DNA from 2 places in the Orenia marismortui DSM 5156 genome. Region 2 is predicted to be linked to the other one. Evidence: riboswitches for the same ligand, from Rfam matches in the RefSeq annotation. Region 2 holds a riboswitch; the other holds the start of a gene.
The links. Region 2 has a riboswitch for thiamine pyrophosphate ahead of thiD (bifunctional hydroxymethylpyrimidine kinase/phosphomethylpyrimidine kinase). Riboswitches for the same ligand answer to the same signal wherever they lie in the genome.
Positions count from the first base shown of each region.

Region 1: another riboswitch for thiamine pyrophosphate. It lies ahead of thiT (energy-coupled thiamine transporter ThiT); the one in region 2 lies ahead of thiD (bifunctional hydroxymethylpyrimidine kinase/phosphomethylpyrimidine kinase).

Region 1 covers NZ_KB900618.1:168,672-173,974, reverse strand. The annotation lists gene lnt (apolipoprotein N-acyltransferase) at 1-1,325, shown strand, start outside; gene OREMA_RS0106850 (hypothetical protein) at 1,371-1,769, opposite strand; TPP riboswitch at 1,996-2,097, shown strand; gene thiT (energy-coupled thiamine transporter ThiT) at 2,172-2,741, shown strand; gene OREMA_RS0106840 (thiamine diphosphokinase) at 2,741-3,379, shown strand; gene OREMA_RS0106835 (4Fe-4S dicluster domain-containing protein) at 3,616-3,870, shown strand; gene OREMA_RS19035 (hypothetical protein) at 4,122-4,292, shown strand; gene OREMA_RS0106825 (tyrosine recombinase XerC) at 4,972-5,303, shown strand, end outside.
Region 2 covers NZ_KB900617.1:236,419-241,721, reverse strand. The annotation lists gene OREMA_RS16935 (leucine-rich repeat domain-containing protein) at 1-369, shown strand, start outside; gene OREMA_RS18570 (ribbon-helix-helix domain-containing protein) at 388-540, opposite strand; gene tnpB (IS200/IS605 family element RNA-guided endonuclease TnpB) at 586-1,734, shown strand; TPP riboswitch at 1,910-2,016, shown strand; gene thiD (bifunctional hydroxymethylpyrimidine kinase/phosphomethylpyrimidine kinase) at 2,371-3,165, shown strand; gene thiC (phosphomethylpyrimidine synthase ThiC) at 3,353-4,636, shown strand.

The DNA.
Region 1 (5,303 bases), on a different contig from region 2:
CATTCTTAGCTATTAGTAGTTATTGGCTGGTTAATCCATTGATTAATTTTAGTGGGTATCCTTTAGCTATCTGTATTCTTATCTTTATATTAGCTATATCTATCCTTAGTTTATATTTTGCTTTGTTTGCTTTTATATTAAAAACTGTAGAATCTAAGTTAAGTTTAGCTGTATTTATTGTAGTACCAATAGTTTGGACAGCAGTTGAATTTTTACGGAGTATCTTTTCTTTTCAATTTTTATTTGCTTTCCTTGCTTACTCTCAGAGTTTTATTCCTGAGTTAATTCAGTTAGCTGAATATGGTGGCTTATACTTAGTTACTTTTATTATTGTCTTAGTAAATACTCTTCTTTATCTTTTTATTAAGAAGAAAAATAAAAGCTATGGAATAATAGCTATTTCAATCTTTGTTTTAGTATTTTCTTATGGATCTTTAGTTTTAAAGCAGAATAACAATATCTCCAAGGAAGTAGCTATCGGAATTGTTCAGCCTAATATACCTCAAAATATTAAAATGAGTTCAAAACACCAAAGAGAAGTAGTGGATAAGCTACTAAAATTATCATCGAAAGAATTAGAACAGAATGATCCTGATCTATTAATTTGGCCTGAAACAGCCATTTTAAGGACCTATTATAAAAGTAGAGGCTTTCCTTATCACTTGCCTAAAGATACTCCACTATTTATTGGTGGTTTTGCTAGAGAAGGTGAGAATCTAGAGAAAACATTAAACAGTTCCTTCTTATTTGATGAAAATAGAAGAATTGTAGACCGATATAGTAAGAATAAACTGGTTCCTTGGGGAGAATATGTACCATTTCCTAATTTGATTCCTGATATAATAGAAAGTAATTTAAATCATTTAACCCCAGGAAAGGAATTGAATTCTTTTAATTATAATAAAATTACTTGGGTGAGTCCAATTTGTTCTGAAGTTCTAAATCCTTTTTATGTTAGAGATTTATATGATCAAAATGATTTTATGGTTAACATCTCTAATGAAGCTTGGTTTGAAGAGAGTCATGCTTCTTTACAGGTTTTACAAGCCGTTATATTTAGGGCAGTAGAACACAGGGCTCCTATTGTCAAAGTAGGTAACACAGGTATTAGTGGAGTGATAAACCAAAATGGAAAAGTACTAATTAGAACTGACATTTTTGAAACTAAAACATTAACTTTTAATTTAGCTATTCCAGTACGTAAAGAAACAATATATTATAAGTATGGAAACGTATTTGGATGGACACTTTTATTAATAACTTTCTTTATTTTATCTAAAATTTATCTAGAAAGAAAAGAATTTCTCATAAGTTCAAATAAGTAGAATTAAATAAAAAAAGAGTGGCTAAAGAGCCACTCTTTTTTATTTCTATGTTATCTTTTTAGCTTTTTCTTGATCAATTAATTGAGAAGCAGAGTTTTCCTTTGCTTTTCTGTTATTTAGCTTATTAATCAAATTAAATATAACAGCTAGAATAATAAATAGATCAATAAATAAAGTTATTAAAATTGCGACCTTTCCTAAGCTAAAACTCTGTAGATCTTGAAGCGTTATAATATTTGCTAGAGCTTCTGCTTTGTTAGAATAAGCAACAAATATCAGTAATGCTGAAACATATATTAGGCTATTAGAAATAAATCTAAAAAAGTGATTTATTAACTCTTTCTTTTCTCTTTCATCTGAATAATTTAAATTTTTTAAAAGAATAATAGCCTGTGTTAAAACTATAAGTATAAAAGAAGTACCAATAATTAATTCTGTGTTCATTAAATTTCCTCCTTTATAAATTATTTAGATCAATTTTAAGTAATCTCTATTATTTAGAGTCTTAATCTAATAAGCCTCTTCTTCATTAACTTGCTTTAATATTATTGTAACATATTATAGATACTTTTCAATATAAATAATAATCCTTTTAGCTTTGAACTTTCTCTTAAGTTATTGCAGCTCAAGTTATATTTTGTTATAATTATATTAAAATTCAATATAATAAAAAGCACACTAGGGGTGTCTGAAAAGACTGAGAAGAGTTGTTACTCTAACTCTATAACCTGATCTGGATAATACCAGCGTAGGGAAGTGGTTATTTTAAATTAGCTAAAAACCACTTCTTTGTAAATGGAAGTGGTTTTTATTATATAATTAATTATTTTAGAAAGGATGATAATTTTGCAGAATAATAAAATTCAAGAATTAACTGAATTAGGAGTTGCACTAGCTTTAGCTACAATTTTGAGCTTTTTAAAGCTTTATGAGATGCCTCAAGGAGGTTCTTTGACTTTGGAGATGCTTCCAATCATCTTTATTTCTTTGCGTTGGGGATGGAAGAAAGGGTTCTTTTTAGGTGCTACATATGGGGTTTTACAATTGCTATTAGGTGCTAAAATATATTATCCTAGCCAAGCATTTATTGATTATCCTCTAGCTTTTGGACTTTTAGGTTTTTCTGGCTTAGTATCTAAACTTTTTGATGAAGCAAATTTCAAGATTAAGTCTATTCTAATAGTTATGGCTACATTATTAGGAGGGAGCTTTAGATTTCTAGCTCATGTAATTTCAGGTGTAGTCTTTTTTGGAAAGTATGCTCCTGAAGGTGTAGATGTTTGGGTTTATTCTTTAGGATATAATGCAACTTATATGATTCCTCAAATTATAATTACTATTGTAGCTATGATCTTATTAGACAAAGGCTTAGCCAATACCTCATTAAACGAAGTAAATAATAGGGAAGCTAAATAATGAAGAAGGTTGTTTTATTTATTAATGGTGAGCTACGAGGTGAAAAAGATTTTTATCTAAACTATATAAGGGATAATGATAAGATCATTTGCGCAGATGGAGGGGCAAAACATACTTATAAGTTAGGATTGATACCTGATTTAATTTTAGGAGATTTAGATTCTATTCCAGCTGAAGTTTTTAATTATTATCAAAAAAAAGGTGTCGAGTTTTCTAAGTATCCCGCTAATAAAGATAAGACCGATACACAGTTAGTCTTAGAGAAGTTAATAGGAGAGAGCTATGATGAGATAATTATCTTTGCTGCTTTAGGTGGCCGTTTAGATCATACTTTAGCAAACTTATACTTATTAGAACATTTTAATGCTGATGATTTTAATATTAAGTTAATAAGCCAGTATGAGACTGTAGAACTAATAACTGATGAAAAGCAGATAGTTAATAAAACAAATAAAACAGTATCTTTTTTGCCCTTGACTAGAGAGGTTAAAGGAGTATATTTAACTGGCTTTAAATATAAACTAGTGGATGCAGTATTTACACGAGGTGATACTTTAGGCTTAAGCAATATAATTAAATCAAAAGTAGCTAAGGTTGAAATTTCTAAAGGAAAGATGTTAATGATCATTAATAATTAAATAGAATAAAAGAGTAATAAAAACCTAACTTTTAGTTAGGTTTTTATTATTTCAAAGTTATTATATCTAATATTTATACAATGCAATTAATAATCTCTCGCTATTATCGGGGGTTTGATACAAAGGGATGTATATTTATAATTTTTTGCTGGAGAACAAAGTATTCTTCACCATTTTATTGCTTGAATAATAGAATAAAAAGAGTGGCTTAATTATTTAAAGAGTAGGTGAGGAGATTGGATGAATATTCTATTGCTAAAAGAAGGAACGGTGAAGAATATCTATTAAAATACATTGACCAAATTGATTATGAAAAATGTATAGGATGTTCCAATTGTGTTAAAGCATGTGGAGCAGATGTTTTAAGGATGGTAAATACCTCTCACGGTTATAAAGTTAAAATAATTGCAGCAGAAAGATGTTTAGGGGAAGGTCATTGCTTAAAAAAGTGTCCAACGGATGCTTTAAAATTAAAGCCCCAGCAAATATAAAGTTAATAAGTGTAACTATTAAAGAACTGTGGAATGATAGATAAAGCGACAGTTTCGGAGTTAGGCTTTAGGAGCTAGGACATAGAAAGATCTTACTAACTCCTATGACCTATCGCCTAGCACCTAAAAGTGTCTTTTTATATCTATTAAGTTTTATACTTAGTAAATAAAATAGCTTTATTTTTAAGAATTTCTATGTTAAACTAAGGGACAGAAAGCATAAAAGCAAAAAACAGGAGGTAAAAATTAATATGCCAATTAAAGAGTGTTTATTAGAAAATAAAACTTGCAATAACTGCGGAGAATGCTTGATCTGTGATTTAGATAGAAGCAAAAATTGTAATAATTGTATGGAATGTATTGATACTAATATAGATTTTAATGCCATAGGAATAGATGACGTAGTATATGATGAAGAATAAAAACAAAATATTATTATCCTAAAAAAACATCTGCTTGTATAGTAGATGTTTTTTTATAACTATTTTTCTGTTTAGAACGTTAAATATAGAAAAAGATTATATTTGAATTTGTTGTTGAACTTTTAAATTGAATTTAAGTTAAAGCAAAATGATAATTTTAGACCTTAAATTCAATGAAAAACAGAATAGAAAGTCGATAAAATATACAAGCAAATATTAAGACTTTGCGATTTGGGGCGATGGACTTTAGTGTGTTAAATTCTGCTTTTTATTGAGGATTATTATGAAAAATACAGATAAAACTAAGAAGAATCCTAAATTATCATTAGTTCATAGTAAATTAACAGCTCGATGGAGAAAATAAGAATAAAATTACAAAATAAAAGCTTTTGAACAAGTTTAGAATCTTTTTTGAAGATCAGAGGTCTATATTGCTAGGTGTAAAGAGAAAAGTGTATAAGGAGGGGATTATTATAAAGGTATTATTGTTTTATATTATTGCGCAAAATATGTATTTTGCGCAATAATGAGGTTAAAATAATATTATTCCCGAATTTAAATAATATTATACCTATATTTGCAATATTTTATTCTGGATATTATAATTTAAATAGATAAATAATAATTAACCGTTGTTTTTGAGTCTAATTTTTGAGTCTAATTAAGGAGGTCTTTTGTTTTGATTAAAAATTTAAAGTATAAACAAGCTGTAAAAAGTTTTTTGAAATATCTCTTAGCCGAACGAGGTTATTCTGAATTGACTATTAAAGAATATAATCAAGATCTAGATCTTTTTGCTAGATATCTAAATAAAGAATTTGACTATGAGATCGAAAGTTTAGAGATCGAAGAAATTAACCAATTTCATCTCTCTGAATTTCTAAGCGATATTATCTTAATTAATGATAACTCAGCTGCAACTAGAAATCGTAAGTTATATAGCTTGAGGTCTTTCTTCAATTTCTTAGTAAAGCGTAACTTTATAAATAACAACCCTACTTTATCTATTGA
Region 2 (5,303 bases):
AATTTGGGAGATAATAAGATAAATAATCTAGAAAAATTATCTTCTTTATCTCAATTAAAGGATTTACAATTATTTACTAATAGGATAGCTAATATAGAAGTAGTAAATTCTTTAATTAATTTGGAAAGTTTAAATTTAGCTAATAATAAAATTGAAGATTTAAGTCCATTAATGGAACTGTCAGAATTAAAAGAGGTAGATATTAGATTTAATTTGATAGATAAAATTGATGATAATCATAAAATTATTAAAGATTTAAAGGATAGAGATATTAATGTTTATCAGAATCAAGTTAAGCCTTTCACTTTATTTTATAGTGATAGGTCAAAAAGTCTGCTCGCAAACCTCGCGGGCTTGCCCCGAGGATAGAGCAGACGGTCTTAAATTTTATTTTTGGTATTTTTCTCTTACTGCATTTTCAATAAGACTATTAATTGGAATACCAGTATCTTTACTAATATCTCTAACAATATTCATTAATTCTTCATCAATAGTAGTACTAATTTGTTCTCTATTAACTTTGTTCTTAGGTCTAGCCATTTTAAAATCTCCTTGCAGTTTTATATATAAGGAGGTGAGTTGTCAATGACTATCAGAGAAAAAGCCTACAAATTTAGATTATGCCCTAATAAAGAACAGAGAATATTAATCAATAAATCAGTAGGTTGTGCTAGATATGTTTATAATCACTTCTTAGATAAAGCTAAAGAAAATGAATATCAATCATACTCAAAATTTTCTAAACAACTAACTCAACTAAAGAAAGAAATAGAGTGGTTAAAAGAGCCAGATAAATTCAGCTTGCAAAATGCACTTAAAGACTTAGATAGAGCTTTCAAGAATTTCTTTAGTAAAAAATATGATTTTCCTAAATTTAAGTCTAAGAAAAATCCTAAAAACTCCTATCGTACTAATAAATTCACTAGAAGAAGTGGAACTACCAATATTGAGGTTAAGAATAATAAAATTAAATTACCTAAATTAGGTTGGATTAAGTTTAGAAAATCTAAAGAGGTCAAAGGCGAGATATTGAATGTAACAGTAACTAGAACTAATACAGATAAATATTACATTTCAATAGCAGTTAAAGAGAAAATTGAAGAATTACCTAAAGTAGATAAGCAAATAGGAATAGATTTAGGACTTAAAGAGTTTGCTATTATGTCAGATGGTGAGAAGATAGCTAATCCTAGAGTACTAAAGAAATATGAGAAAAAGATTGCTAGACTAAATAAAAGTTTAGCTAGAAAAGAAAAAGGGTCTAATAATTGGTATAAAGCTAAAAAGAAACTAGCTAAGGTTCACGAAAAGGTGGCTAATATTAGACTAGATTTTCTTCATAAGTTGTCAACTAAGCTAATTAAGGAAAATCAACTTATAGCAGTTGAAACTTTAAAGGTGAAGAATATGCTTAAAAATTCTAAGTTAGCGGATTTATCACGTGGGTTTTCAATGAAAACCCTAAGGAAATCCATATCAGATGTTAGTTGGAGTAAGTTTATTGAATTGTTAACTTATAAAGCTAAATGGTATGGGAGGAATTTGGTTAAGATAGATACTTTCTTTGCCAGTAGTCAATTATGTAGCAACTGTGGCTATAAGAACGAGAAAGTTAAAGACTTAAAGATTAGAAAATGGGAATGTCCAGAATGTAAAGATATACACGATAGGGACATTAACGCAAGTTTAAATATCTTAAACGAAGGATTAAAAATAAAGGCAAGTAGCACTTAGGATATGTACCGTTGGACTAACGGGAAGTTACGCTTAGGAGATATGAGTAGTGGCTACACTCTCAGCCTAAGAATCCTCGTGGGCTTGCCCCGAGGAGGGTCAAGGTTATTATATATATTCTATTGAAATTATGCTATTAATTTAATATAATGTTAGTAGAAAAATAAAATAAGCGAGTTACTGCTGGGGGAGTTATGTTATAGCTGAGAAAGAAATTTGATTTCTTGACCCCTTGAACCTGATCTAGGTAATACTAGCGGAGGGAAGTGGGCTTTTGAGAAGATGCTTTATATGCATTGCTCTATCTATTTATAAATTCAAAAGCACAGTTCCTACATGGAGCTGTGCTTTTGAATTTGTAGTGTTAGTATCTTGGTATTATGTACTAGTTAAACTCTTATATAAATAGTATTATTTAATGGATATATTGCGATACTTTTAGGTGATAGGTCATAGGGGTTGGGCGTTAGTTTTTCCTAATACCTATCGCCTATCTCCTAGCGCCGAAACTGTCGCAATATCATTATATTGTATCAATGTTACTATTTAAATTTAACTAGATAACGTGTTAGTATAGTATTTATACATATACACTAACACTAATCAATCACATTAATAAATAAGGAGGTAATAACTATGAAACAAGCATTGACAATTGCAGGATCTGATTCTGGAGGAGGAGCAGGTATTCAGGCTGACTTAAAGACAATGACAGCTTTTGGAGTCTATGGTGCTTCAGTGATTACTGCTATAACTGCTCAAAATACATTAGGGGTTCAGAGTTTTGAAGCTGTGAGTATAGATTTAGTTTCTAAGCAACTTGATTCAGTATTAAGTGACTTAGATTTTGCTGCTTTAAAGACAGGAATGTTAGCTAATAGTAAAATTATTAAGATAGTAGCAGAGAAAGTTAAAGAGTATAAAGTCAATAATTTAGTGGTTGATCCAGTAATGGTAGCTACTAGCGGTGATATTCTGTTAGCTAAAGAAGCTATTACTACTATTAAAGATAAGTTGATTCCTCTAGCTAAAATAATAACGCCCAATTTAAATGAAGCCAAAGTTTTAAGTGGCAGAAGGATAGATGAAGAATTATCTTTAGAGGTTTTAGCTAGTGAATTACATAAGCTTGGTTGTGAATATGTCTTAGTTAAAGGCGGCCACCAAAAAGGAGATATTGCTAAGGATCTACTTTTTGATGGGGTAGATTTTGTTGAGTATACTGCTAAAAGGGTTGATACTAAGGATACCCATGGTACTGGATGTACTTTATCTGCGGCTATAGCTAGTAACTTAGCTTTAGGATATGATATCAAAGAGACTATAGAAAGGAGTAAGAGGTATATAACTGAGGCAATTAAAGCCGGTTGTAAGGTAGGTAAGGGAAATAATCCAGTCAATCACTTTTCTAGAGTATATAGTCTAGAGTGAGAATTGAGAATTGAGAATTGAGAATTGAGAATTGAGAATTGAGAATGCAGGAAAAATTTAACTAATGTTTTTTACTAGATGGAGTCTGAAAGACTAACAGAGTGATGGGAGGGATTTTTTAGTTTTTACTTTTCACTTATCACCTGTTATTCGTTACTGAACTTAAAATAAAGGGAGGAATTTTAAAATGACACAGATGACAAAAGCAAAAGCAGGAGAGATAACAGCTGAGATGAAAAGGGTTGCAGAAAAAGAGGGGGTAAATGTAGAGTTTATTCGTCAAGGAGTAGCAGAGGGTACAATAGTGATCCCTGCCAATAAGAATCATAAAAACTTAGATCCAAATGCCTTTGGAAAGGGATTATCAACTAAAGTAAATGCTAATTTTGGTACATCAGAGGATTATCCAGAGATAGATAAAGAGTTAAAGAAGCTAGAGGTATCTATAGAGGCAGGTGCTGATGCAGTAATGGATTTATCTACAGGAGAGAAGATAAATGAGACAAGAAGAGCAATTTTAGACAAAGCTACTGTACCTTTAGGAACAGTTCCAATCTATCAGGCTACAGTAGAGACCTTGCAAGCTGGTAAGGCAATTATAGATATGAGTGTTGATGATCTATTTACTGTAATTGAAGAGCAGGCTAAAGATGGTGTTGATTTTATTACTGTTCACTGTGGTCTAACTTTGGAGACGATTCGTCATTTAAGAGATGAAGGAAGGGTTACCGATATAGTTAGTCGTGGGGGTTCTTTTATGACTGGCTGGATGCTACATAATAATTCTGAAAATCCATTATATGAGTATTATGATAGATTATTAGATATTTGTTACAAATATGATGTAACTTTAAGTTTAGGTGATGGACTAAGACCTGGTTCTTTAGCTGATGCTACAGATAGAGCACAGATTCATGAGTTATTGGTATTAGGGGAACTAGTAGATAGGGCTAGAGCTGCTGAGGTACAGGTAATGGTAGAAGGGCCAGGTCATGTTCCTTTTGATCAGATTGAGACTAATATTAAGATACAAAAAGAATTATGTAAGGATGCTCCCTTTTATGTATTAGGGCCTTTGGTTACAGATATCGCTTTAGGTTATGATCATATTACAGCGGCTATTGGTGGGACATTGGCTGCTAGTGCTGGAGCAGATTTCTTATGTTATGTAACTCCTGCTGAGCATATTGGTTTGCCAAGTATTGAGGATGTTCGCGAGGGAGTAATTGCTAGTAAAATTGCTGCCCATGCTGCTGATATAGCTAAAGGGGTACCTGGGGCTAAAGAGAGAGATCTAGAGATGGCTAAAGCAAGAAAGAATTTAGATTGGGAAAGACAGATTGAACTGTCGATCGATCCTAAAAAGGCTAAAGAATCAAGAGATGAGCATAACCAAATCTTAAAGGATGAAGATGCTTGTACAATGTGTGGTTCCTATTGTGCTATGAAGGTAGTAGAGGAAGCATTATAGCATATAGTAGACTTTAAAGCTTAGGTTAATCACCAGCTTTTTGACCAGACATAGAAGTTATTGACATTTTATACTTTATATTGTATAATTCATAATGAGAATTTAGGATAAGTTTAAAATTGTTGATAAGAAAATAGATAGATATATTTATAGCAGATTGAATTGCTAGAGCAAGAAAAAATCTTGTATTAAATCTATCTTAAACTGTGAGATAAAAGCGAATTTAAGATTAAACTTTGTTTATATAAAGTATCTATTATTATGAAAATGTATTAAAGCTATTAGTAGATAGTAGGAAAATTAGGGTAGCACTATGTGAGGAAAACCTCTCATTCCGATTAATGGATCTAAATCTATTAGCTGATATGAGAGGTTTTTTAATATTTACTCAGTAATATTAATTACTTAGACTAAGATATAAGTTTTATATATTTGGCTCGCTAAAGTAGTAGATTATTTAGAAGTATAGTTAAAATTTGATTATATCAGAGCCAATAAATAATTAAAAAAGTAGTTAGTAGTGAGGAGCATAACATGATATATAATCTAGGATGGTTGTATTTGATTTTTTTGGATTATTTATAGTTATTCAAATTTAAATTGAAACTTCATGGGGATAAAGAGGTAGTAACAAGTGACAGGTTAACTTATTTGCTGCTTACTCGTT